DNA from 4 places in the Arthrobacter sp. TmtSoilC48 genome. Region 1 is predicted to be linked to each of the others. Evidence: riboswitches for the same ligand, from Rfam matches in the RefSeq annotation. Region 1 holds a riboswitch; each other region holds the start of a gene.

What was found. A riboswitch is a leader RNA that binds a small molecule or an ion and turns the genes downstream of it on or off. The one in region 1 is predicted to bind thiamine pyrophosphate.
Region 2: another riboswitch for thiamine pyrophosphate. It lies ahead of thiO (glycine oxidase ThiO); the one in region 1 lies ahead of AC6I97_RS05100 (ECF transporter S component).
Region 3: another riboswitch for thiamine pyrophosphate. It lies ahead of AC6I97_RS11510 (bifunctional hydroxymethylpyrimidine kinase/phosphomethylpyrimidine kinase); the one in region 1 lies ahead of AC6I97_RS05100 (ECF transporter S component).
Region 4: another riboswitch for thiamine pyrophosphate. It lies ahead of thiC (phosphomethylpyrimidine synthase ThiC); the one in region 1 lies ahead of AC6I97_RS05100 (ECF transporter S component).

The regions. Positions count from the first base shown of each region.
Region 1 covers NZ_AP046049.1:1,064,913-1,070,804, forward strand. Annotated here, with positions in the region: gene AC6I97_RS05080 (MrpF/PhaF family protein) at 1-272, shown strand, start outside; gene mnhG (monovalent cation/H(+) antiporter subunit G) at 262-651, shown strand; gene AC6I97_RS05090 (DUF4235 domain-containing protein) at 695-955, opposite strand; gene AC6I97_RS05095 (NUDIX hydrolase) at 992-1,669, opposite strand; TPP riboswitch at 1,874-2,010, shown strand; gene AC6I97_RS05100 (ECF transporter S component) at 2,090-2,710, shown strand; gene AC6I97_RS05105 (ABC transporter ATP-binding protein) at 2,710-4,308, shown strand; gene AC6I97_RS05110 (energy-coupling factor transporter transmembrane component T family protein) at 4,305-5,099, shown strand; gene AC6I97_RS05115 (GNAT family N-acetyltransferase) at 5,096-5,689, opposite strand; gene AC6I97_RS05120 (penicillin acylase family protein) at 5,740-5,892, opposite strand, start outside.
Region 2 covers NZ_AP046049.1:2,004,316-2,010,207, reverse strand. Annotated here, with positions in the region: gene AC6I97_RS09555 (TetR/AcrR family transcriptional regulator) at 1-627, shown strand, start outside; gene AC6I97_RS09550 (DUF3107 domain-containing protein) at 678-902, shown strand; gene AC6I97_RS09545 (hypothetical protein) at 938-1,240, shown strand; gene AC6I97_RS09540 (4a-hydroxytetrahydrobiopterin dehydratase) at 1,306-1,689, opposite strand; gene AC6I97_RS09535 (thiazole synthase) at 1,704-2,501, opposite strand; gene thiS (sulfur carrier protein ThiS) at 2,505-2,741, opposite strand; gene thiO (glycine oxidase ThiO) at 2,738-3,994, opposite strand; TPP riboswitch at 3,987-4,104, opposite strand; gene thiE (thiamine phosphate synthase) at 4,132-4,815, shown strand; gene AC6I97_RS09515 (ferritin-like fold-containing protein) at 4,860-5,528, opposite strand; gene AC6I97_RS09510 (RNB domain-containing ribonuclease) at 5,570-5,892, shown strand, end outside.
Region 3 covers NZ_AP046049.1:2,440,820-2,446,711, forward strand. Annotated here, with positions in the region: gene AC6I97_RS11505 (Rne/Rng family ribonuclease) at 1-3,158, shown strand, start outside; TPP riboswitch at 3,303-3,401, shown strand; gene AC6I97_RS11510 (bifunctional hydroxymethylpyrimidine kinase/phosphomethylpyrimidine kinase) at 3,393-4,949, shown strand; gene rplU (50S ribosomal protein L21) at 5,326-5,634, shown strand; gene rpmA (50S ribosomal protein L27) at 5,694-5,892, shown strand, end outside.
Region 4 covers NZ_AP046049.1:2,356,071-2,361,962, reverse strand. Annotated here, with positions in the region: gene AC6I97_RS11080 (hypothetical protein) at 1-280, opposite strand, end outside; gene AC6I97_RS11075 (VOC family protein) at 387-1,259, opposite strand; gene AC6I97_RS11070 (amidohydrolase family protein) at 1,337-2,419, opposite strand; TPP riboswitch at 2,516-2,623, shown strand; gene thiC (phosphomethylpyrimidine synthase ThiC) at 2,619-4,466, shown strand; gene AC6I97_RS11060 (alpha/beta fold hydrolase) at 4,449-5,171, opposite strand; gene ffh (signal recognition particle protein) at 5,281-5,892, opposite strand, start outside.

The DNA.
Region 1 (5,892 bases):
AACTCGTTCTGTTGGTGACTGCTGTCATCCTGAGCCTGGCTGCGGTGGGAGCGATCATCCGTATCGCCATTGGCCCCTCCTTGCTGGACCGCGTTTTGGCATCGGATGTCCTGCTGGCCATTCTTGGAGCCGCGCTGGCGATCGATATGGCGATGAACCGGCACCTGAACAACTTGGTGTTGCTCGTGGCTCTCGCCGTGATCGGCTTTGTAGGCTCCGTAACGTTTGCCCGGTTTGTCGCGGATCGGAGGGATCAGAGCAATGACTCCTGAACCTACTGGCGTGGATGCCGTAATCGACGCGGTGACGGCCGTGTTTCTTGTGGTGGGTGCCCTGATGTCGCTTGGCGCAGCAATTGGCCTCTTGCGGTTCCCCGACCTCATGAGCCGCATGCATGCGGCAACGAAGCCGCAAGTCCTGGGTCTTTTCCTGATGCTCGCAGCCATGGGTCTGCAAATGCGCACGTGGTGGGTTTGGCCGGTTCTCGTGGTGGCCTGGATATTCCAGCTGCTGACCGCACCGGTCTCCGCACACATGGTGGGCCGCTCCGCTTACCGAACCAAACATGGGCACCGCGAACTGCTCACCAAGGATGAGCTTGAAGCGGTTGTCCAAAGGGCAGCCGGCGACGGTTCCACCCCGGATCCTTAGGGTTCCACCCCGGACCTAAGACAACGGGATGGCTGTGCCCGGCCTAGACGATGTCGTGCGTCTTTGCGAAGCGGGCGATGGCACGCTGGGTGCCACGGCTCGCGAAAACCTGGATGAGCGTACTGACGAAGGCCGAAATCAGCGCGAAGGACAAAGCTGAGCGGAGGCTCGTTTCCATATCGTCGTGGCCCGTGGGCGGCTTGTTGCCGGTGGCCTTTTCCCAGCCCTTGTTGACCAACTTGGTGCCGACGAATCCGGCTGCAAGGCTTACTCCGGCACCCAGCAGCTTGAAAAAGAGGTTCATGCCCCCAGCCTAGCCTCACATACAGGCGGGTTGGGACTAGCGGCGGTTTTCGCGTTCCTTGAGGAAAGCTGCCATGGAACCGCGTGGTGCCAGGACAGGAACAACATCGTGATCGGCTTCCCAGACGGCATCCACGGTTCCGAGACCGGAAATTTCCTTGAGCAGGTAATACGTGGGTGGCATCAGCTGCAATTTACCGGCCGCCTCAGCCGCCAGGATCCCGTCCACCGGCATCCAGAGTGATTGCCACGCTTCAGTGGTTTGGTGCTGGGGTGCTGCTTCCGGAGCAGGCTTGGCTACATAGAAGTACGTGTCGAAGCGCTTGGGCATGTCCGTGGGCGTGACCCAGTTTGCCCAGGGGCGAAGGTCTGAGGCGTCAAGGCGAAGTCCGGCCTCCTCCCAAACTTCCCGCAGGGCAGCGGTGAGCACCATGCCTGACTTTGCCGGGGCCTGTACAGGATCGACGGCGATGGAACTCAGGTGCCAGTCTGCAGCGTGCTGTTCCAGCAGCCGGACAGGGTAATCCCATCCATCCTGGTCAGCGGCATCAACCCGGCCGCCCGGAAAGACCACCATGCCGGCGGCGAAGTCCATGGTGGCAACCCTGTGCTGGACGAAGGCCTCAAGCCCGCCCGGTGCGTCACGGAGCAGGATGACGCTCGCGGCAAGGCGGGGTTGGGGAACTGGCATGTCCGTAATGGGAAGGTCCGTCATGAAATACCCCTTTGCCGCGTCGATTCCTGCTGGATCATTGTCTCAGGTCCTGTTGTGGGGCCCGGTGTGCGTGCTCAGACCGGAGAATGGGGCGCAGAGCCGGCCCCGCAACGCAGGAGAAGGGGAGCCAACCGCTTTGTGACTAGCCCGAGGAGCCCACGAACACCCACAGGTGTAAACTGAACCACGCCCATAAGGGCAGATTAATAACGACAGGGGAGCGCCGCCGTCGGACCTTGCAGAGATGCAGGTGACGCGAGGGCGCTGAGAGTGCGGACAGCCGCAGACCCTCGAACCTGATCCGGTTAGTACCGGCGCAAGGGAGTCGAGCTTCTCAGAGTGTCCGGATCCGGGCGGCGCAGGCCGGCCGGGGGTTTCCGGGGAGCACTTTCCCCTCCTGTACCTCAGGAGGCAGAAAAAATGACCACGGCAAGCGTGAAGAAAACCAGTTATAACTGGCGTGTTGTAGACATCGTGGTGGCAGCTTTGATTGCCATCGCCGGCGGCGTGATCTTCTGGGCCTGGTCCCAGGGCGCCGCAATCGTATCCATCCCCATGAACGCCACGTATCCGCCGCTCACCGGTTTGATCGCCGGTGGCTGGATGATCCCGGCCGTCCTGGGCATGCTCATCATCCGCAAGCCGGGCGCAGCCCTGTTCTGCGAAGCCGTCGCCGCCACCGGCGAACTCATCATGGGTTCCCAGTACGGCACCACCGTCCTCATCTCCGGCGTCCTCCAGGGACTGGGCGCGGAACTCGTCTTCGCTGCGTTCCGGTACAAGAAGTTCGACCTCTCCGCTGCACTCCTCGCAGGTGCCGGCTCGGGCCTCTTCTGCGGTCTCAACGATTCCTTCCTGCCTTGGGGCTGGAACATCGCCTACGAAGCAATCGACAAGCTGGCTTACATCGCCTTCACCACGCTCTCCGGTGCGATCATCGCTGGCGCGCTGTCCTGGGTTGCCACCCGCGGGTTGGCCAAAACCGGTGTACTGAGCTCCTTCGCGTCGCGGAAGGCTGCTTCGGAGCCCGTCTTCAACTAATGCCTGCCACGCAAAGCAGCGGCCAGGTGCGGCCTGCCGCCATTACCGCCCAAGGGTGGGGATGGCGGCATGCCGGGCGTTCCACACCCGCCATCCAGGACCTCGATCTCCGGATCGGGCCCGGCGAGCGTGTGCTCTTGCTGGGTCCATCCGGCGCAGGGAAGTCGACACTGCTCCACGCCCTCGCCGGTGTGCTGGGTGACGAGGAAGACGATTCCGACGAGACCGGCTCGCTGTTGATCGACGGCGTTGCTCCCCGCGAACAGCGCGGCCGCGCAGGTCTGATGCAGCAAGATCCGGAAACCCAGGTAGTGCTGTCCCGGGTGGGTGACGATGTCGCGTTTGGCGCCGAAAACCTGGCCGTTCCCCGGGAAGAAATTTGGGCGCGCGTCCATGAAGCGCTCGACGACGTCGGGTTGCGCACCGCTGCAGGCGGCGGCTTGGCACTGGATCACCCGACGGCGGCCCTCTCCGGCGGGCAGAAGCAGCGCCTTGCGTTGGCTGGCATCCTCGCGATGCGGCCCGGGCTGATCCTCCTGGACGAACCTACGGCCAACCTGGATCCGGTGGGCGTGCTTGAGGTTCGGGACGCCGTGCAGCGCTGCCTGGACAAGACCGGTGCCACTTTGGTCGTGGTGGAACACCGCGTGTCCGTGTGGAAGGACCTGGTGGACAGGATCGTGGTCCTCCAGCCACCCTCGGCCGGGGGCGGTGTGCTCCTGGACGGCCCCCCGGATCAGGTGCTCACAGAGGCCCGCACCATGTTGATGGCAGCGGGAGTGTGGGTGCCCGGGTACGTTCCGGCTACTCGCGCCCGCAGGAGCACAAGTCAGGAGTTGGGCGGCCATGAATCCACCGCCCAACTCCTCCTGGTGGCACAGGATCTGGCTGTCTCCCGTGAGAAGTCGCGCCGTCGCCGCTTCAAAACCATCCCACCCGTCCCCGTGCAATCGGGTATCAGTGCACAAGTACGGGCTGGCCAGGCACTCACCATCACGGGTCCGAACGGTGCCGGCAAATCTACTTTTGCGCTCACCTTGGCCGGCCTTCTGGCGCCGGTTGATGGCAAGGTGAGTGCCGCCGTCGAGCTTTCCGAGGGAGCTGGAATCGACCCGTTCAAGTGGAAGGCGGATCAGCTGATTTCCCGCATTGGCACCGTGTTCCAGGAACCGGAGCACCAGTTTGTGACGGGCAAGGTTCTGGACGAGCTGATGTTCGGACCAAAGCATCTGGGCCACGGTGAAGAACGCGTGGATGAATTGCTGGAGCGTTTGCGGCTCACGCATTTGGTGGACGCGAATCCTTACACGTTGTCCGGCGGCGAGAAACGCAGGTTGTCCGTGGCCACGGTCCTTGCGGCCCACCCTAAGGTGCTGGTCCTGGACGAGCCCACGTTCGGCCAGGACGCCAACACCTGGGCCGAACTGGCATCCTTCCTCTCTGAACTGCTCGATGCTGGAACAGCCGTTGTGTCCGTGACGCACGACGAAGAATTCAGCGCGGTCCTGGGCGGCACCGAGCTGCGGCTGGATCCAGCTACACCGCAAGTTCCGGACCCGCACAGCCAAGCAGCCCGCCAGGAAGCCGGTGCTGCATGAGGGACGCCCTGAACCTGCGCGGCAACCACGCCCTCCTTACGCGCGCCAACCCCTTGGTTAAGTTCGTGTCCGTGTTCCTCATTTCGCTGGTGCTGGCATTGTCGATCGACTGGGTGTCCGCTTCGACTGCCCTCGTCGCCGAGCTGGCCCTGTTCCCGTTGGCTGGCCTCACGCTGGGGCTTCTGTGGCAGCGGGCCTGGCCGCTCATCATTGCTGCAGCGATAGGTGGTTGGAGCACCGCAATTGTGGCGGCTGACAGCGGGGCTGTACTGCTCGACGTCGGACTCTGGTCCATCAGCGAAGGTTCCCTTCAGCTGGGGCTGGGATTCATGCTGCGCGGCCTGGCGATAGCCCTGCCGGCAATCCTCTTGATGACCTGCACAGATCCAACCGACCTGGCTGATGCGCTGGCACAGAAAGCAAGGCTGCCACACCGCTTTGTCCTTGGATCGCTGGCCGCGATGCGCCTGGTGGGATTGATGGCTGAGGAATGGCAGACCATCGGCATGGCCAGGCGGGCCCGCGGAGTGGGTTCGCAGGGCAGTCCGCTGCAACGGCTCAAGGCAACGCTTGGACAGAGCTTCGGGCTGCTGGTCCAGGCAGTGCGTCGGGCTTCCCGGTTGGCCGTCACCATGGAGGCGCGTGGTTTCGGTGGCGGGCAGAGAACGTGGGCCCGGGAATCCACATACTCCCTCCTGGATGTCTGGGTCCTCCTGGGCGGCCTCGTCATCGCTGCCGCTGCTGTACTGGCGGCCGTCGGCGCTGGAACGTGGAGTTTCGTCTGGCGTTAGCTCTTCCGTTGGATCTTCTCGAACCTTGCCCGGGTGAGGAACCCCAACTGGGCTTCCTTTTCAGCCAGCTGGATGACGGGGCCAAGCTCGAAACACGTGGTCTCGAGGCGGCGAACTGCCTTTGCGTTGCGGGCGTCCGGCTCAACAATGATCCGGTCCTTGCCGGGCAGGGAAAACATGTATCGGATGAGGGACGTGACGAGACGTGGTGTGAAGTTGGGAATCGGACGCCTCGCAGGCGCCAGCAGCAAATGCATTCCGATGTCCTCCTCCCGCGCCGGGTATGCCTCGCCTAACGGATCGTGTAACGGTTCATAAGTCTGGAAGAGCGCCAGCGGCTCGCCATCGACCACCACCAAAAAGGCATGGTGAGTGTCCAAGGAGTCAAGGAAAGCGTAGATCTCCAGGACGTCCTCGCGCGAATGCTCCAGCATGCCCCAGAACCTGGCACGAGGCTGGCTGACCCAACCATGAATGAGGTCAAGGTCTTCGGCGGGAACCAACGGGACGATCCGCAGTACGCCCCATCCGTGAAGTTCTTCGGTGTAGATCGTGGTCCGGACAGCGAAGTCCCGGGTGCTTGTGGTCATGATTTCCTTTGGGCTGGGCTGGGCTTGGTTCGTGCGAATTAGGGGGCGTCTTAGGAGTGGTCATGACTGAGCTCGCTCCAGTCCGTGACCACAGGGATCATCTTTCCTGAGGCCCAGAGCGGCATCTGGTCCGTAAAATGTGGATGCTCAGGCCGTCCAGCAGCGCCGAATGGCACAATCCAACGGCTGTTGCTGCGATCGGA
Region 2 (5,892 bases), 940 kb from region 1:
GCACCAGCGAAGCAAGAACGGACTGGTTCGACGCGTTCAGCAAGGTTGCCCCGGGACGAGCGCCGCGCGCAGTTGCTGAACGCCGCCTTGGAAGTTTTCGTATCCAACGGCTTCCACGGTGCGGCCATGGACGAAATTGCCGAGACAGCACATGTGAGCAAGCCGGTCCTGTATCAGCACTTCCCTTCCAAGCGCGAGCTGTACATGGCACTGCTGGACAGCCACCTGGCCGCCCTGACCGATTTGATGCTCAATGCCCTGAACTCCACCACGGATAACAAAGAGCGCGTGAAGGCAGTCATGCGGGCCTACTACAGGTTCATCGCCGACGACGACCAAGCCCACCGCCTGGTTTTCGAGTCTGACCTCATCAATGACCCCGATGTCAGCTCGCGCTTGGAAACGTTCAACAAAACGTTCGCCGACGCAGTGGCCCACGTCATCGCCGAGGACACCAAGTTGCCCCCTCTGGAGGCGCAGCTCCTTGGCCGCGGACTGGCAGGAATGGCGCAGGTCAGCGCCCGCTACTGGCTCGAAACCGATGGAAACCTCGACCTCGATGTAGCCAGTGATCTGATCTATCGTTTAGCTTGGCGCGGAATCAGTCGATTCCCCAAAGAGTCCTAAGCTACAAATAGAGGACTGACTTAAAACTTGATTGGCTTGGAGGCCTTGCTGTGGAAGTAAAGATCGGCATTCAGAATGTTGGCCGTGAAATTGTGCTCGAATCCGCACTCGATGCTGATGCTGTCGCCAAGATTGTCGGAGAGGCCATCTCCAAGGGATCGGATCTGCGGCTCACGGATGAGAAGGGCCGCCAGATCATCGTTCCCGGCAATGTGCTGGGCTACGTTGAAATTGGTGCCGAGGAAGTGCGCCGCGTCGGTTTCGGCGCACTCTAGCGGTTCCCGGTTACAGCTGCCGCTAAGGAGTCTCCATGCTTTCACTCGTTGTGGTGGTTCTTGCCACGATCGCTACAGGATTCATCGTGTGGGCAAATGACAAGCGACACGGCAAGTACGGGATCGCATTGCCGGCGGGCGTTTCGGCAACCGTCGGCGTGCTCAGCTGGATAGCTTTCATCATGGCAGGCTTTGGTTACCAGCCCGGCCTGACCTGGATCCCCTGGGTCCTCCCCATCGTGTTGGGGACGGTCATCGCGATTGCCGTTGTGGTCTTTCTGGGCCGCAAGCGCACCCAGCATGACACCGCCGCCCTCACCAAAGCCCTGAGGCTCTAGGCACTGTTCACTCAATAAACTTCGCTGGCCATCGCCCATGGGTGATGGCCAGCGAAGTTTAACGTTCAATCCCGTTCAAGCCCCTGGGTAGCGACGCGGCTGCTGGGTAGCGATCCGGCTGCTGGGTAGCGATCCGGCTGCGCCTTGGCACCGGACGCCGCTGCCGCCTCGCTCACGGCGGTCGCAGCGGCGATGTCGCGTTGGGTCACCTGGCCCCCGGCGTCATGGGAAACGTAACGCAGGAACACCTTGTTGTAACGCCAGTCAAGATCCGGATGGTGGTTCTGTTCCTCGGCAATCCGGCCAATGGCGGCGATGAGCGCCAAGGCGTCGGCCGCCGTTGAGGTTTTGAACACGGTCACGAGGCCGTCCTGGAGCTTCCAGTCCGGGAGGTCCTTGAGGGCGGCCTCCATGGCGACCTGGGTCAATTGCTCTTTCCTGTCAGCCACCACGGCTCCTTCATTCAGAGGAACTCTGCCCGGCCTTCCATGGCCGATGACGCGAGGGCGTGCTCCCGGCGCGGAATACGGCCAGCCTGCTTGGCCAGCCTACCGGCGATCACCGCGTGTTTGAAGGCTTCGCCCATCTGCACCGGATTCTGCGCACGGGTCACGGCTGTTGCCAGCAGGACAGCATCGCAGCCCAGCTCCATCGCAAGCGCGGCATCGGAGGCGGTCCCGATGCCGGCGTCGAGCACTACCGGTACGGAGGCCCGGGACACGATCAGTTCGATGTTGTGCGGGTTCAGGATGCCCAGCCCCGTTCCAATAGGCGAACCGAGGGGCATGACAGCTGTGGCGCCCAGGTTTTCCAGGCGCAGCGCCAGAACGGGATCGTCATTGGTGTAAGCGAAAACCTTGAAGCCGCGGTTCACCAGCTGTTCCGTGGCCTCAACGAGTTCCACCGCGTCCGGAAGAAGCGTGTGTTCATCGGCAATGACTTCCAATTTCACCCAGTCCGTCTCCAGGGCCTCCCGGGCGAGCTCCGCGGTCATCACGGCGTCCTTGGCAGTAAAACAGCCAGCCGTGTTCGGCAGGACCCGGATGTTGTGGTCCACCAGGAGCTGGAACAATGAACCTGTCTCGGCCGGTGAGTATCGGCGCATCGCAACAGTGGTCAATTCCGTTCCTGAAGCCAGGAGGGCTGCTCCCAACCCGTCCAGGCTCGGCGCACCACCGGTACCCATGATCAGGCGGGAGCCGAATTCGACGCCGTCGATCACCAAAGCGTCAGTGCTCACGTCAGTTTTTGCTGCGGTCATTTTTCAGCCTCCCTGGACTGCGGTTACGAGTTCGAGTTCGTCTCCATCGGCGAGCGCAGTCGCTGCCCATTGGCTGCGCGGCACAACCTCCGAATTACGTGCGACGGCGACACCCAGCTTGCCGCCGTCGGCTGCCTGTCCCCGGTGGTCCAGCGCGCGGCCTGTGATGGCACTGACGAGTGTGCTCACGGACGCGTCGTCCGCCACGGCGTGTTCGGAGCCGTTGAGTTTGATGTTCATGGTGTGTCCTTGATTGCTGGTTGGAGGAGGTGATCCTGAGTTGCCGTAAATCGATCAGGCCGGAAAATGGACCATCGGGGGTCGGCTGGGCCGCTGATCAGTCCGCCTACGATTTTGGCGGCCACAGGCGTCAAGAGAACGCCGTGGCGGAAGAACCCGGTGGCGATCACGAGACCGTCGATGGTGCCCCCGGGCCCGGTAACTCGTCCAAGTAGGGGTGCGTTGTCCGGTGTGCCTGGCCGTGCACGGGCTGTCGCTTCCAACAGTTCCAGCTCCGCCACGGCAGGAACCAACACTTGGGCGTCACGCAGGAGTTGATAGACGCCCCCGGCGGACACTGCGTTGCTGGACGCAGACAACCCGTCCTCCCGCTGGGTGGCTCCAATCACCACCGTTCCGTCGTCGCGGGGGACGATGTAGACCGGCACCCCGCGGACCATGCCCCGGATGGTGGATGTGAGCAGCGGCTGGAGGTGTTGGGGAACGCGCAGCCTGAGAATGTCGCCGTAAACGGGCCGCAGGGGCAGGTTGAGACCCTCGGGGAGACCGCCGATCCTGGCTGCATCCAGCCCGCAGGCGAGCACAGTCTCTGAGGCCCAAACAACGCGCCCGGCGCCCGAATCGAGCTGGACCCCGCAGACGCGTTCCCCGTCCCAGAGCAAACGGGACGCTTGGAACGGCAGGGCGAAACCGTCCTCCGCTCCGGAAACCCAGGTTGCGTCACTTGGTCCGTGGGCTGATAACCCGTCCAGGAGGCATCGTGCAAGGCGCCGCGGATCCACTTGGTGATCGGCCGGTATGTCGAAGGCACAGGAAATCCCGGGGCTGAGCAAAGGCTCGCGCTCGCGCGCTTCACGCAAAGACAGTGGCTCCACGCGCAGCCCCGCGGCCTGCTGGACCGTGCGGAGGTCTGCCAGCGCACGGCGGTCGGCGGCGTCCGCACCAACGGCGATTGTCGACGTCGTGCGGTATCCGGCGGCTGATTCGCTGCCGTGGACGCTCCGGACGAAAGCCGGCCACAGTTGGGAGGATTCCAGCATGAGTTCCAGGAGGTCTTCCTCCTGGTAGTGGAGTTCACTGACCGGAGCCAGCATTCCGGCGGCAGCGAACGTCGCACCCGCTGCGGGAGTGGGATCAATGAGGACCACAGAGCGGCCCTGACGGCGGGCTTCGTGGGCGATGCCAAGGCCGATGACGCCACCACCAATGACTGCCACGTCTGCCTGCAAGGGGATTTGGCGGGATTCTGCCATATGTTTCCTTCCCTACGCCGGTATTAGCCGGATCAGGTCAAGCGGTCGGCGCTGAAGCCCTCTCAGCCGGACGGTCATATGACGCTGTCACGGCTCCCGCAGTACGTGCCCAGTTTAGAGGAACTACTCTGGTTTCCATGACCCAGCATGATGTCCACACCACTGCCCGCCTTTACTTGTGCACTGATGCCCGCAAACGCCAGGGCGATTTCGAAGACTTCGTCGACGCCGCGTTTGAGGGCGGCGTCGACATCATCCAGCTTCGCGACAAGACGCTCGAGGCCGCCGAGGAGCTTGAGGTCCTGGAGGTCCTGCACAACGTTGCCCAGCGGCACGGAAGGCTGTGGGCCGTCAACGACCGCGCCGATGTTGCCAGTATTTCCGGGGCTCCGGTGTTCCATATCGGCCAAAAAGACATCCCGTTACGCGCTGCACGGCACCTCCTCCACGACCGCACGGTCATCGGCCTGTCCACCCATACCCCGGACCAGGTTGACGCCGCGATAGCTGCCTCCCCCGGCAGGAGCGGACTGGATTATTTCTGTGTTGGCCCGGTGTGGGCAACGCCCACAAAGCCAGGCCGTGAAGCAGTTGGGCTGGACCTGGTCACATATGCCGCGGAAGCCGTAAAGCGCGCGGATGAGGAGACCGTAGGCGGCGTCCTCCTCCCCTGGTTCGCCATCGGCGGCATAGACCTCACCAATGTTGAACAGGTGGTTGCAGCCGGAGCCAGCCGGATCGTGGTGGTACGTGCCATCACTGAGGCGGAGGACCCGACGGCGGCGGCCAAGACCTTGCTGGAAGCGCTCGACGCCGGATAACCACCCCGGCGCCTTGGCTGCTGCGGAGGATATTCGAAAGTGTCCTAAGCCGTGAGCCCCAGCCCGGACATGCGTCGCCCATGCCGCTCCGCCAGCTCAGCGGTGAGGGCCTTGACTGCATTGCGTGCATCCCCGCCGCCCTTGAGCAGCGGTCCCAGCTGGGGATGTTCCATGCCTACGCGTTGTGCTTGCGTCAGGGCTTCACCGACCAGGCGGCGGCCCCACAAAGCCAGGCGCGACGCCAGGCGGGGGTCATCAGACAGGGCCCTTCGCAGGAGGATGCGTAAAACTTCCGTGGCTTGGTCGGCGGAGGCCACCTTCTGGACAAAGAGTTGCGTCCCGCCGTCAAGGAACGACGCGACCATGCGGTAGAAGTCCGATGACACGGTGTCGATCACATAGGCCTTCATGACGGATTCAAACCAGTCCGCTGGCTTTGTTCGCTCGTGGAAGTGGTCAAACGAGCGCTGGAACGGAAGCATGGCTTCTTCGGCATCGAGTCCCATCTCCGAGAGCCGGCTGCTGATCAAGGCGAAGTTTCCGTAAGCGCCGACGGCGATCTTTGCCAGTACTGCCCTGTCATGGAGGTTGGGAGCGTACCGCGAGTCGAAAGACAGCCGGCCAAACGCGGAGAGCTCGCCGTACGCCATGGCCCCCAGCAGCTCCGAAGAGAGTCGCTGGATGCGAGCATTATCGTCCAAGGAAGTGCTCATGGTCCAAGACTATCCAGCGATTTCGGGCTAACCTGATTTTCGTGTCACATCATCGGATTTCGCCCAACGTCGACGACTCGTCGGACCAGCTCGCGGCGGCATTTGCAGCCCTCCGGACCGAACTGGAGCTCCCGGGCGAGTATCCGGCCGAAGCCGTGGCGGAAGCCCGCAAAGCGGTGGAAAACCATACGCTGCCGGACCGTGACCTCAGGGACATTCCGTTTGTCACCATTGATCCAGCCACGTCCACCGATTTGGACCAAGCGGTGTTCATTGAACGTGCCGGCGACGGTTACAAAGTCCTCTACGCAATCGCGGACGTGCCATCCTTCGTTGCTCCCGGCGGGGCGCTCGATGCCGAAAC
Region 3 (5,892 bases), 1.4 Mb from region 1:
GGCGCAAGGCTGCGCCCAAAGCAGTGGAAACAGCCAGCGCTGAGGAAGCCACCGGCACTGAACAAGCCACCGGCACTGAACCGACCGAAGCAGCTGTGAAGGCGCCGGCGCGCCGTACCCGTGCGCGCAAGACAACGGTGCCTGCCGAGCCCCTCCCCGGTTTTGACGATCAGGCCGGAGTAGCGTCCCAGCCGGAAACCGATGCTGAACCTGCCCCTGAAAAGCCGGTCCGCCGTCGTCGGACTACCAAGCCCAAGGACGTTGAGGCAACGGTCAGCGCGGAGGCGCCAGCCCCCGAAGCGTCTTCCGCCGTGGAAGCCGTTGAAGAAATCACGACGCCGGATGCGGGGTCCCAGCCTGCGCCGGCTACCCAGGGCGACCTTCCCGTGGAGGGCGACGTTCCCGCCGAGGAAGAGGCCGAAGCTGCCGAGGAGTCCGCCCCCGGTTCAACGTCGTTGTTCCTGGAACCTGTCTCCATTACGTCGATGATCTTCCAGGCCCCTGATCTGAGCACCGTTGCCCGCCCCGCCGTAGAGGAAAAGGCCGAAGAGTCTGAAGCAGAAGCTCCGGAAGCCGGGTCAACTGACGAGCTGGAGGATTCCAGCAGCCGTCGTCGTCGCCGTAGCCGTGGCCGGCGTGGCCGCCGCGGGACTGAACGCGATGAGACCGATTCCGAGGACGGCGCTGAGGCTGAGGATGAAGAAGATGCTCCGGTAGCGGAAGCGCTCGAAGAGGGCGTCACGTCGCGTCGTCGTCGGCGTCGCCGCCGGGGTGATCAGGATCTTGAACTGACTGGCGGCTCGGACGATGACCCGCCCAACACGGTGACCCGTGTCCGCGCGCCCCGCCCGATCACTGAGACGGCCCCGTCAAACCGGGTTACCAGTGTTAAGGGTTCCACCAGGCTTGAGGCCAAGAAGCAGCGCCGCCGCGAGTCCCGCGAGACCGGACGCCGCCGCCAGGTAATTACAGAGGCTGAGTTCCTTGCCCGCCGCGAGTCCGTGGATCGCCAGATGATCGTCCGCCAGCGCGACGATAGAATCCAGATTGCGGTCCTTGAAGACGGCGTGCTTGCTGAGCACTTTGTGTCCAAGACCCAGCAGGATTCGCTGATCGGCAACGTGTACCTGGGCAAGGTCCAGAATGTTCTGCCGTCCATGGAAGCTGCCTTCGTGGACATCGGACGCGGGCGCAACGCCGTTCTTTACGCCGGCGAAGTCAACTGGGACGCCGTCAATCTCGAGGGACAGCCGCGCCGGATCGAGAATGCCCTCAAGTCCGGTGATTCTGTCCTGGTGCAGGTGACCAAGGATCCTGTTGGCCACAAGGGCGCGCGCCTCACAAGCCAGATTTCCCTCCCGGGCCGCTACCTTGTGTACGTGCCTGGCGGTTCCATGACCGGCATCTCGCGCAAACTGCCCGACGTCGAACGCAACCGCCTCAAGCGCATCCTCAAGGACCGTTTGCCTGAGAACGCCGGCGTCATCGTGCGCACAGCCGCTGAAGGTGCCTCCGAGGAAGAACTGACACACGACATCAACCGTTTGCGCGCGCAATGGGAAGGCATTGAAGGCCAGGCGTCCTCCACCAAGGTGCTGGCACCCGAACTGCTCTACGGCGAACCTGACCTCACCATCAAGGTGGTCCGGGATGTCTTCAACGAGGACTTTTCCAAGCTGATTGTGTCCGGCGACGACGCGTGGGACACCATTGAGGCTTACGTCACCTACGTTGCTCCCGATTTGGTGGGCCGCCTTGAAAAGTGGACCAAGGACCAGGACATTTTTGCGGCCTGGCGGATCGACGAACAGATCCACAAAGCTCTGGAGCGCAAGGTCTTCCTGCCGTCAGGCGGTTCCCTTGTCATCGACCGCACCGAGGCCATGACCGTGGTGGACGTCAACACAGGTAAGTTCACCGGCAGCGGTGGAAACCTTGAAGAAACCGTCACCAAGAACAACCTTGAAGCGGCCGAGGAAGTAGTTCGCCAGCTGCGCCTGCGCGATATCGGCGGCATCATTGTCATCGACTTCATCGACATGGTCCTTGAATCCAACCGTGACCTGGTACTCCGCCGATTGGTGGAATGCCTGGGCCGTGACCGCACCAAGCACCAAGTGGCTGAAGTGACGTCGCTTGGTCTGGTGCAGATGACACGCAAGCGCATGGGCACAGGCTTGCTTGAAGTGTTCGGTGAGCAGTGCGAGCACTGCGCCGGACGCGGCGTCGTCACCCATGATGAGCCCGTGGAACACCGACGCGCCAACGTAGTTGCCGCCGAGCACCACCGTCCACACACAGAACCGCAACAGCCTGCTGCCCGGAATGAACGCAAGCGTCGCCGTGGGAAAGGTGGGGGAGCGGTAGCCGAGGAACCAGTCTCCACCCACAGCACCGCTGCCGCCCCGGTAGCTGCGCCAAGTGGCAAGGAGTCGGTTGACCCCGTTCGCCAGGCGAAGGCCGAGGCGACCAGGGCGGCTCTTGCCACCATCGCCGCTGCAGCGCATGCCGCGCACTTGCACGACGACGAAGTTCACCGCGCGGAGGAACTGGCACGCGCAGCCGGTCAGCATCACGACACAGCTGAATCCGTGTCTGATACGGCAACCGGCGATGCCGGGGGAGCGGCCGCAGCTGATGCCGCCAGCCATGAAGCAGCGGTTCGGGAGGCACGGTCCACGCCCGTTTTGCGCTTCGGCGGCGAAGAAGTGGCGCTTCCATTCGTGGAGCACCATGAGGAACCATCTGCGGGCAAGCCGGCCATGAGCCTGGACCTGCTGGCGGAGGCGTTCTCGCACCTCGGTGCTGCACCGGCTGCCGAGGAAAAGACCGTGGATACGGTTTCCGGACCTGCCACGGCTTCCGAAACTTCCGCTGCCTCCGCTGCCACTACCTCCGCTGCCAGTGCTGCGGCCACCGACGGTCAGAACGATCGTTCTTCGCGTTCGCGTGGAAGTCGAGGCCGAAGGAACCGTAGCGCGAGCAGGGCACAGGGTGCCGCAAACGAAACCAGCGTGGAGCACCACGAGGTAACTGCCGCAGCCGCGGGTGGAACGGCCCACGAGGCCAAAGCGCCGGCAGCGGAAGAGCCTGCCAAAAAGAAGGCAGCTGACGAGCCCATCATCCTCGGCGTAGGAGTTCCAGCTTCGGAGTTGTAAGCACGTCAGCACTGATGACGTATTGAAAGAGTCCCGCAGTATCCGATGTCGTCGGATACTGCGGGACTCTTTTGTCGCCGGCAGTCACATCCATGCACCCAAGCAGGCCGGTTCCCGGACCGCTGGACTTCCCGGCTACGCTAGGAAACTGACACGGGGTGCCGGGCGCTGGGCCTGGCTGAGATCCAGACCCGTTGAACCTGTCCGGTTAGCACCGGCGAAGGGATGTCCATCATGGCTTCATTGTCGAGTTCCCCTGTCTACCCCCTTGACCCCGCCGGTAGCGTTGGCGGACCCGTGGCTGCCCGGCAACATCCGCGGGTGCTTAGCATTGCCGGTTCGGATCCGTCCGGAGGCGCAGGGATCCAGGCAGACCTGAAGAGCATTGCTGCGCACGGTGGTTACGGAATGGCTGCCATCACGGCGCTCACGGCACAGAACACCCTTGGAGTCAGTGCAGTCCATGTTCCGCCCGTGGAGTTCCTGCGCCAGCAACTGGACGCCATCAGCAGCGATATTGAGATTGATGCCGTCAAGATCGGGATGTTGGGTGACGCGTCCGTCATCCACGAAGTCCGCAGGTGGCTCGAAGACGTGCGTCCCGCCGTCGTGGTCCTTGACCCGGTGATGGTGGCCACCAGCGGCGACCGGCTTCTGCGTGGGAACGCCGAAGCCGCGCTTCGCAGCCTCCTGCCTTTGGCGGATCTCCTTACCCCCAACCTTCCCGAACTGGCTATGTTGCTGGGGGAGCCTGACGCCCCGGACTGGGCCACTGCTCTTGACCAAGGCAAGCGTCTGGCTGCCGAATGTGGAACGACCGTCCTGGTGAAGGGTGGCCATTTGGCAGGAGCGGAATGTCCTGATGCCTTGGTCAATACGAGCGGCTTGCTGCGGCAGGACGTTATCGAGGTGGCCGGTCCCCGCGTGGATACCCGGAACAGCCACGGAACGGGCTGTTCGCTCTCCTCGGCATTGGCCACGGTGCAGGCCCGCAGAGGTGACTGGGAAGCGTCACTGCGGGAGGTTAAGCCGTGGCTGCTGCAGGCCCTTTCTGCGGCCGACGGGCTCGACGTGGGCAGGGGCAGCGGGCCGATCCAGCACTTTCACCATCTGGAGCCGACACGGAATCCTGCTGGCCGGTCCGGCGATTTTGCCGCGCGACTTTGGGCGGAAGCCACGCCGGAGTTGGACGCAATCTACGGCCTGGCCTTCATCCAGGGCCTGCAGTCAGGGAGGCTCCCTGAGCCCGAGTTCAACTACTACCTGGCCCAGGATGCCATCTACCTCAACGGCTATTCCCGGGTTCTGGCCCGCGCCGGTGCCCTTGCCCCCACTGAGGAAGAGCAGCTCTTCTGGGCCAAGGCGTCACAGACCTGCCTTGAGGTCGAGTCCGAGCTTCATCGGAACTGGCTGAGCACGCGCCCGGCTCCGACGCAGACCGGACCCGTGACCAAGTCGTACGTGGACCACCTCCTGGCCACTTCCGCGTCCGGCAGTTACGCTGTGTTGCTCGCAGCAATCCTGCCCTGTTACTGGCTGTACGCGGAGGTAGGCCGGCAACTCCACGCGGCCTACGTGGATGCAGGCGCACCCGGCGACCACCCGTACGCCGACTGGTTGAAGACCTACGCCGACGAGGAGTTTGCTGCCGCAACCCGCAAAGCGATCGACCTTACGGACGCAGCCGCCCTCAAGGCCTCTGCGCAGGAACGCGAGGCCATGGTTGAGGCCTTTACACACTCTTGCCGCTACGAGACGGCCTTCTTTGATGCGCCAAGGCTCTTCGCCTGAGTTCGATTTCCGTGGTTTCTGCATAGCCGATCGACGAAACTCCCGCGCGTCGCCAGCCAGATCGCAGCATTCCCGCCCAAACCCTGTAGGCTGTATGGGCACGGTGCCGGGAGAGTCCGTTACAACTGGTGATGCAAGTCACCCGATAGCCTCCGGACCCGGCCTCATTTGCAGCTGAAGGTCAAACTAGCGTAATCTTGATCTTCGGTGCTTACGCCAACACTTGGGTTATGCCCCTTGGAATTGTTCATGGGATGACTCGCGGGCTTCGATCTGAAGTCCACGGCGTTGAGGCACAGCGCGAACCAAGCCTGATTCCGGTTCAAGGTTCCGCACGCAAATTTAGTAAGAAACGTCGAGAGAAGTGAGTACCCAAGTGGTGTACGCGATTGTCCGCGCAGGCGGCCGCCAAGAAAAAGTTTCCGTTGGAGACTACGTAACGCTTAACCGCGTCCCCGGTGGAGCCGGCAGCACGCTTGAGCTGCCCGCCTTGCTCCTGGTTGACGGCGACAAGGTCACGTCCGCTGCTGCGGACCTGGCCAAGGTCAAGGTCACGGCTGAGATCCTTGAGGACCTTCGCGGTCCCAAGATCGTCATCCAGAAGTTCAAGAACAAGACCGGCTACAAGAAGCGCCAGGGTCACCGTCAGGAACTGACCAAGATCAAGATCACGAGCATCAAGTAACTTTCGTTACTCTGTTCAGATTTTCAGTTTCCCCAGAAATTTAGAGGCAGGCATTTCACATGGCACACAAAAAAGGCGCGAGCTCCACTCGCAACGGTCGTGACTCCAACGCACAGCGCCTCGGCGTCAAGCGTTTCGGTGGCCAGGTAGTTTCCGCAGGCGAGATCATCGTTCGCCAGCGCGGAACCCACTTCCACCCCGGTGCAGGCGTCGGCCGCGGTGGCGACGACACCCTGTTCGCACTCGAGGCCGGTGCGG
Region 4 (5,892 bases), 1.3 Mb from region 1:
ACGTCAGCAGCTCGGCAAGTGCCCTCACCATCGCCTCTGGAACACCAAGGAGTGCGTCGCTGGTGACGTCCACCAACGCCAGTTCGTAGTCTGCGCCGGCAGCATGAACGGCTTTGCCGGCAAGGTCACCCAGTTGCTCGACCTCAAAGTCGGTGATGCCATCAATCCTGACGGCGGGGCCGGTAACGTCGGCGCCCCGGTCCAGGGCAGCCGCCCTCTTGAGGGCTTCATCGTGGGTGGCTACAAAAATTTCGGCAAAGCCCATGGAGAGTGCTCTCATTCGTTCGTGCTGACGGGGCGGCGGCAAGGGCCCGGGGGCGAATACCGTCAAGACCCAGCCTAGTGCAGTCCCGGCCCCTGCCCTCGAAAAGGCAGTGGGAGGTTGCTTAGCGAACTGCCACGCGCAGCGTGTTGCGCCAGGGGTCTTCGAACTGCAACTCCAGGCCCGTATGGTGGTTCGCCACGGACGCAACTTTCAGCCGGTCAGCCAGTGCGGCGACATCCTCGGCAGATGGAACCTCGATCAGGACTTCGCCCAGGCCCAGCGTATCCCTGCGGGGCCCGGCCCCACGGCTGTTCCATACGTTCATCGCCATATGGTGGTGGTAGCCGCCCGCAGAAACAAACAATGCCTGCCCATGCCAGCCCGCTGTCCTCTCAAAACCCAGCGTGTCCACATAAAAATCCTGGGCGGTCTGCACGTCACCTACCTGAAGGTGCACGTGCCCGACGCCGGCAGCGGCTTCCCGCTGGCCAGTCACGGCAGCCTCGCTCAAGTGCTGCTGGAGGAAACGCTGCGGCGGCAAGGCAACATTGTCCATCACCACATTCCTGCCATCCCACTGCCAGACATCGCGCGGCTTGTCGTAGTAGAGCTCGATACCGTTACCCTCCGGATCGGTGAAGTAGAACGCTTCACTCACCAAATGGTCGGCGCTGCCCACAAAGGCGCGCGGTTCATACTGTGCCGCCGTGGCGATGGTGGCTGCCAGGGAAGGCTGGTCCTGGAACAGAATGGCGGTATGGAAAAGTCCCGCTTCCCCACGGCCTGGAATCTGCAGGCCGGCCGCGGGAGCGAGGTGGACTACAGGCTTGCCCAGTCGTCCCAGGTACAGCCCGCCATCCTGCTCGGCCACGATCTCCAAGCCCAAGGCCCGCTGATAGTAGTCACTCATGACCTTCATATCGCCGACCTTGAGCATGACCGTGCCCATCGTGAGTTCGGCAGGAAGGAGATCCTGGTTGGATGTCGTCGTCATGTGAAGCTCCCGGTTCATAGGTGGCCGCCCTTCGGCACGTTCTACCTATCTAAATCACTTGAAGCTTCAATTTATTCCTAGTAGACCACTTTCCCGCGAAGGACTACATGGTTCAGGCTTGCCACAGTTGCGAGGTTCTCCCTGGGATCATCCCGGCACAGCACGACGTCGGCACTTGCCCCTTCGCTGATGGCCTCGGCTCCCAGCCACTCCCGTGCGCCCCACGTGGCGGCGTCCAGTACGGCAGTGGCTGGCAGGCCGGCGTCGTAAAGCTCCTGCATTTCATCAGCGATCCTGCCGTGCTTGATCACGCTCCCTGCATCCGTTCCCGCGTAGATGCGAACACCGGCTTCAAAGGCCTCGAGCACCCGTTCACGGCGTCGCTCCCAGAGCCGGGTCATGTGCTCGGCGTAGACTGGAAACTTAGGTGCGGCCTGGACGGCGATATCCGGAAAAGTCGCGATGTTTACCAACGTAGGAACAATCGGGACAGACTGCTCCACCAGACGGGGAATGTGCCGGGGCAAAAGGCCGGTGGCGTGCTCAATGCAGTCAATCCCGGCGTCGAGCATGTCATCAATAGTGTCTTCAGCGAAGCAGTGGGCCGTCACGCTGGCCCCTTCGTCGTGGGCGGCAGAAATCGCATCCCGCACCACGTTCCGAGGGAAGGAAACCGCGAGGTCGCCGGCACCGCGATCGATCCAGTCGCCCACGAGTTTCACCCAACCGTCCCCATCCCGGGCTTCCTTGCGGACTGTCTCCACGAGTTCGCCGGGCTCCACTTCGTGACCCAATCCACGCAGGTAACGCCGGCTCCGGGCGATGTGGCGCCCGGCACGAAGCAGCCTCGGGAGATCCTCCCGCCGCTGAACCCAGCGTGTATCGCTTGGCGAGCCGGCGTCACGGATCAACAACGTGCCGGATTTCAGGTCGGCTTGGGCCTGGGCAAGGGTTGTCTGCTCATCAACTGCCCCGCCGACGCCAAGTCCAATGTGGCAATGGGCGTCCACAAACCCAGGGAGGACCCATCCCTCCAGTATGGAATCGGGTGCGGCAACGGGACGTTCGAACGTCAGGTTGCCATCAACGGACCACAGCCCGTGCCGTTGGTCGTCTCCTGCAACAAGCACAGGACCGGTGAATTCGATGATGTTGGCCATGGCAAAAGCCTAATCTGCCCTGCATGACACAGGTTTACCGACGGGTCTGCGTTTGGATCATGACTGGGCCCCGGATCGGAGCTGTGGTAGCTTCGTCTACGACCACACGGGGGCCCCTGCAGGGGCTGAGATCGGACTGAAGCAGTCTGCGACCGTTGAACCTGTCCGGGTAATGCCGGCGAAGGAAGTGAGTAATCCTTTGAGCACCACCGAAACACAGCACAGCCCTGCCGAAAACCAGGCCAACAGCAGCGAAAAGGCGGCTGAAACCGTCACGCAGTCGCTGAAGTCCCATTCGCTGGCCTGGCTGGAAGACCCCGCCAACGGCATTCGCGTCCCCGTCACGGAAATCGCGCTTGAACCGTCCCCCAACGGGGAGGCAAACGCTCCGCTGCAGGTGTACCGGACCGCGGGGCCCGGCAGTGATCCCGTAGTGGGCCTGGAGCCCTTCCGGGCCGCATGGATTGAGGGCCGGGGCGACACGGAAGCCTACTCCGGCCGCGAACGGAACCTGCTCGACGACGGCAAATCGGCCGTCCGCCGAGGCGCAGCGTCGGCAGAGTGGAAGGGCGCGCAGCCGGTGCCCCGCCGCGCCGTCGAAGGCAAGACCGTCACCCAGATGCACTACGCCAGGAAGGGCATCATCACGCCTGAAATGCAGTTCGTGGCGTTGCGTGAGAACTGCGATGTTGAACTCGTCAGGAGTGAAGTCGCCGCAGGCCGGGCCATCATTCCCAACAACATCAACCACCCGGAATCCGAGCCGATGATCATCGGCAAGGCATTCCTGGTCAAGATCAATGCCAACATCGGCAACTCCGCCGTCACGAGCTCCATTGCCGAAGAGGTAGACAAGCTGCAGTGGGCCACCCAATGGGGTGCCGACACCGTTATGGACCTGTCCACCGGCGATGACATCCACACCACGCGTGAGTGGATCATCCGCAACTCCCCCGTGCCCATCGGAACTGTCCCGATCTACCAGGCCCTGGAAAAGGTCAACGGCGAGGCCAATAAACTCACGTGGGAGATCTTCCGCGACACTGTGATCGAGCAGTGCGAGCAGGGTGTGGACTACATGACCATCCACGCCGGCGTGCTGCTTCGGTACGTGCCGCTGACAGCCAACCGCGTCACCGGCATCGTGTCCCGCGGCGGTTCGATCATGGCGGGTTGGTGCCTGGCGCACCACCAGGAAAACTTCCTCTACACGCACTTCGATGAGCTGTGCGAAATCTTCGCCAAGTACGATGTCGCCTTCTCCCTCGGTGACGGGCTGCGCCCGGGCGCCACGGCAGATGCCAATGACGCCGCACAGTTCGCCGAGTTGGACACGCTCGCCGAACTGACCCAGCGGGCATGGGAATTTGATGTCCAGGTAATGGTTGAAGGACCCGGGCATATTCCCTTCCACTTGGTCCGCGAGAATGTGGAGCGCCAACAGGAACTCTGCAAAGGTGCCCCCTTCTATACCTTGGGACCGCTTGTCACGGACGTTGCTCCCGGCTATGACCACATCACCTCGGCAATCGGTGCCACAGAAATCGCCCGCTACGGCACCGCCATGCTCTGCTACGTAACTCCCAAGGAGCACCTGGGGCTGCCAAACAAGGACGATGTCAAGACCGGTGTGATCACGTACAAGATCGCAGCGCACGCGGCGGACCTCGCCAAGGGACACCCGGGCGCCAACGAACGCGACGATGCTCTGTCCAAGGCCAGGTTCGAGTTCCGTTGGCGGGACCAGTTCGCACTGTCCCTGGACCCGGTCACCGCCGAGGCATTCCACGACGAAACACTGCCAGCGGAACCGGCGAAGACCGCGCACTTCTGCTCGATGTGCGGACCCAAATTCTGCTCGATGCGTATCAGCCAGGACATCAGGGACGAGTTCGGTTCGGCCGACGCGCAGGCAGCTATTGCGGGGATATACGACGGCATGCGGGAAAAGAGCGAAGAATTCCTGGCTTCAGGTGGCAAGGTGTACCTGCCTGAGCTGCAGCTTCCCTCTACCCACGCGGCCGGAGCGTCAGGAAACCTTAACTGACCTCGTCCGGACAACATCGGCCACAAATGAGCGGATAATCCGGTCTCCATCAACCGAGTCCTGGGGCCGGTGCCCTCCAGCTGCTACGCGGCGGAGGGCACCGGTGTCCTCCAGGTACCCGGCGATTTCTTCGTACAGGGGTTCCCACCCGCCCGTAAGGACGAGGGTAGGCACGCCGGGAACGATGTGAAGGGGCGCCTCCCAAGGAGGCGCCTGAAGCCGGAGGCGACGTGCGGAACGGCGGGCTTCGGGCGTGTCCAGCCCGCTGGCTTCGGCCGAAAATGCACGCCTGAAGTACTCGCGTTCGTAGTCGGCATCCTCAACCTGGTTCCGCACGTCAAACAACGGCTCCATGAGCGAACGATGGAATGTGGTGGCAGGCAGTTCGGCGGTCAAGGATAAACAGGCCGGTTCAACCAGTGTCAGGGAGTGCACCAGGTCCGGGCGTTCAACTGCTGCGAGCATGGCAGAGATTGCACCTTGCTCATGCGCCACGACGTGCCCGCCCCCGGCATCCTCCAGCGAAGCAACGACGATGCCGATATCCGCAGCGACGTCCGATTCCAGGGGTTCAGCGACTGGATCGAAGCCGTGCCGGCGGAGGAAAAGTGCGTCATATGACAGGGCCATGCCGTGCTGCCTGGGCCATGCCGAGGCGCCAAAGCTCCCCAGTCCGTGGACGAAGACTACGCGCTGCTTGTGCATGGATTCACCCTAGTCCAGAGCCCTGACATCGCCGCCCAAAAACAGTTGGCGCCGTTATGTGCATTCATAACGGCGCCAACTGTCACAGTGTTGAGTCGGAGGTTCCGGGTTACTTGCCCAGGAACTTCTCGAAGCCCTTGGGGAGGTTCAGCGTGGACGGATCGAAGTCCGCAGCGCCCTGACCGAACGCCGCTCCTGTAGGAGCTGCCGAGGCCGCGTTGGCACGTTTGGCTTCGGCCTCCCGGAGTTCCTGGGCTGCCTTTGCCGGGTTGCCGGAGCGCGCCTTCTTCTTGGGAGCGTTCTTGGCACCCTTGCGGCCGCCACCGGGGCCACCCATTCCAGGCATGCCCGGCATGCCCGGCATGCCGCCCTGGGCCATCTTCTTCATCATTTTCTGGGCCTGGGCGAAGCGCTCCAGGAGGCCGTTGACCTCGGAGACGTGCACACCTGAACCCTTTGCTATGCGGGCCCGGCGGGAGCCGTTGATGATTTTGGGAGCCACGCGCTCGTGCGGCGTCATGGACCTGACGATCGCTTCGACGCGATCGATTTCGCGTTCGTCGAAGTTCTCCAGTTGCTGGCGGATGTTTTGGGCACCCGGCATCATCATGAGCATCTTCTTCATGGAACCCATATTGCGGATCTGCTGCATCTGGGCCAGGAAATCGTCCAGGGTGAAGTCTTCCTGGTCGGCGAACTTCTTCGCCATCCGGGCAGCTTC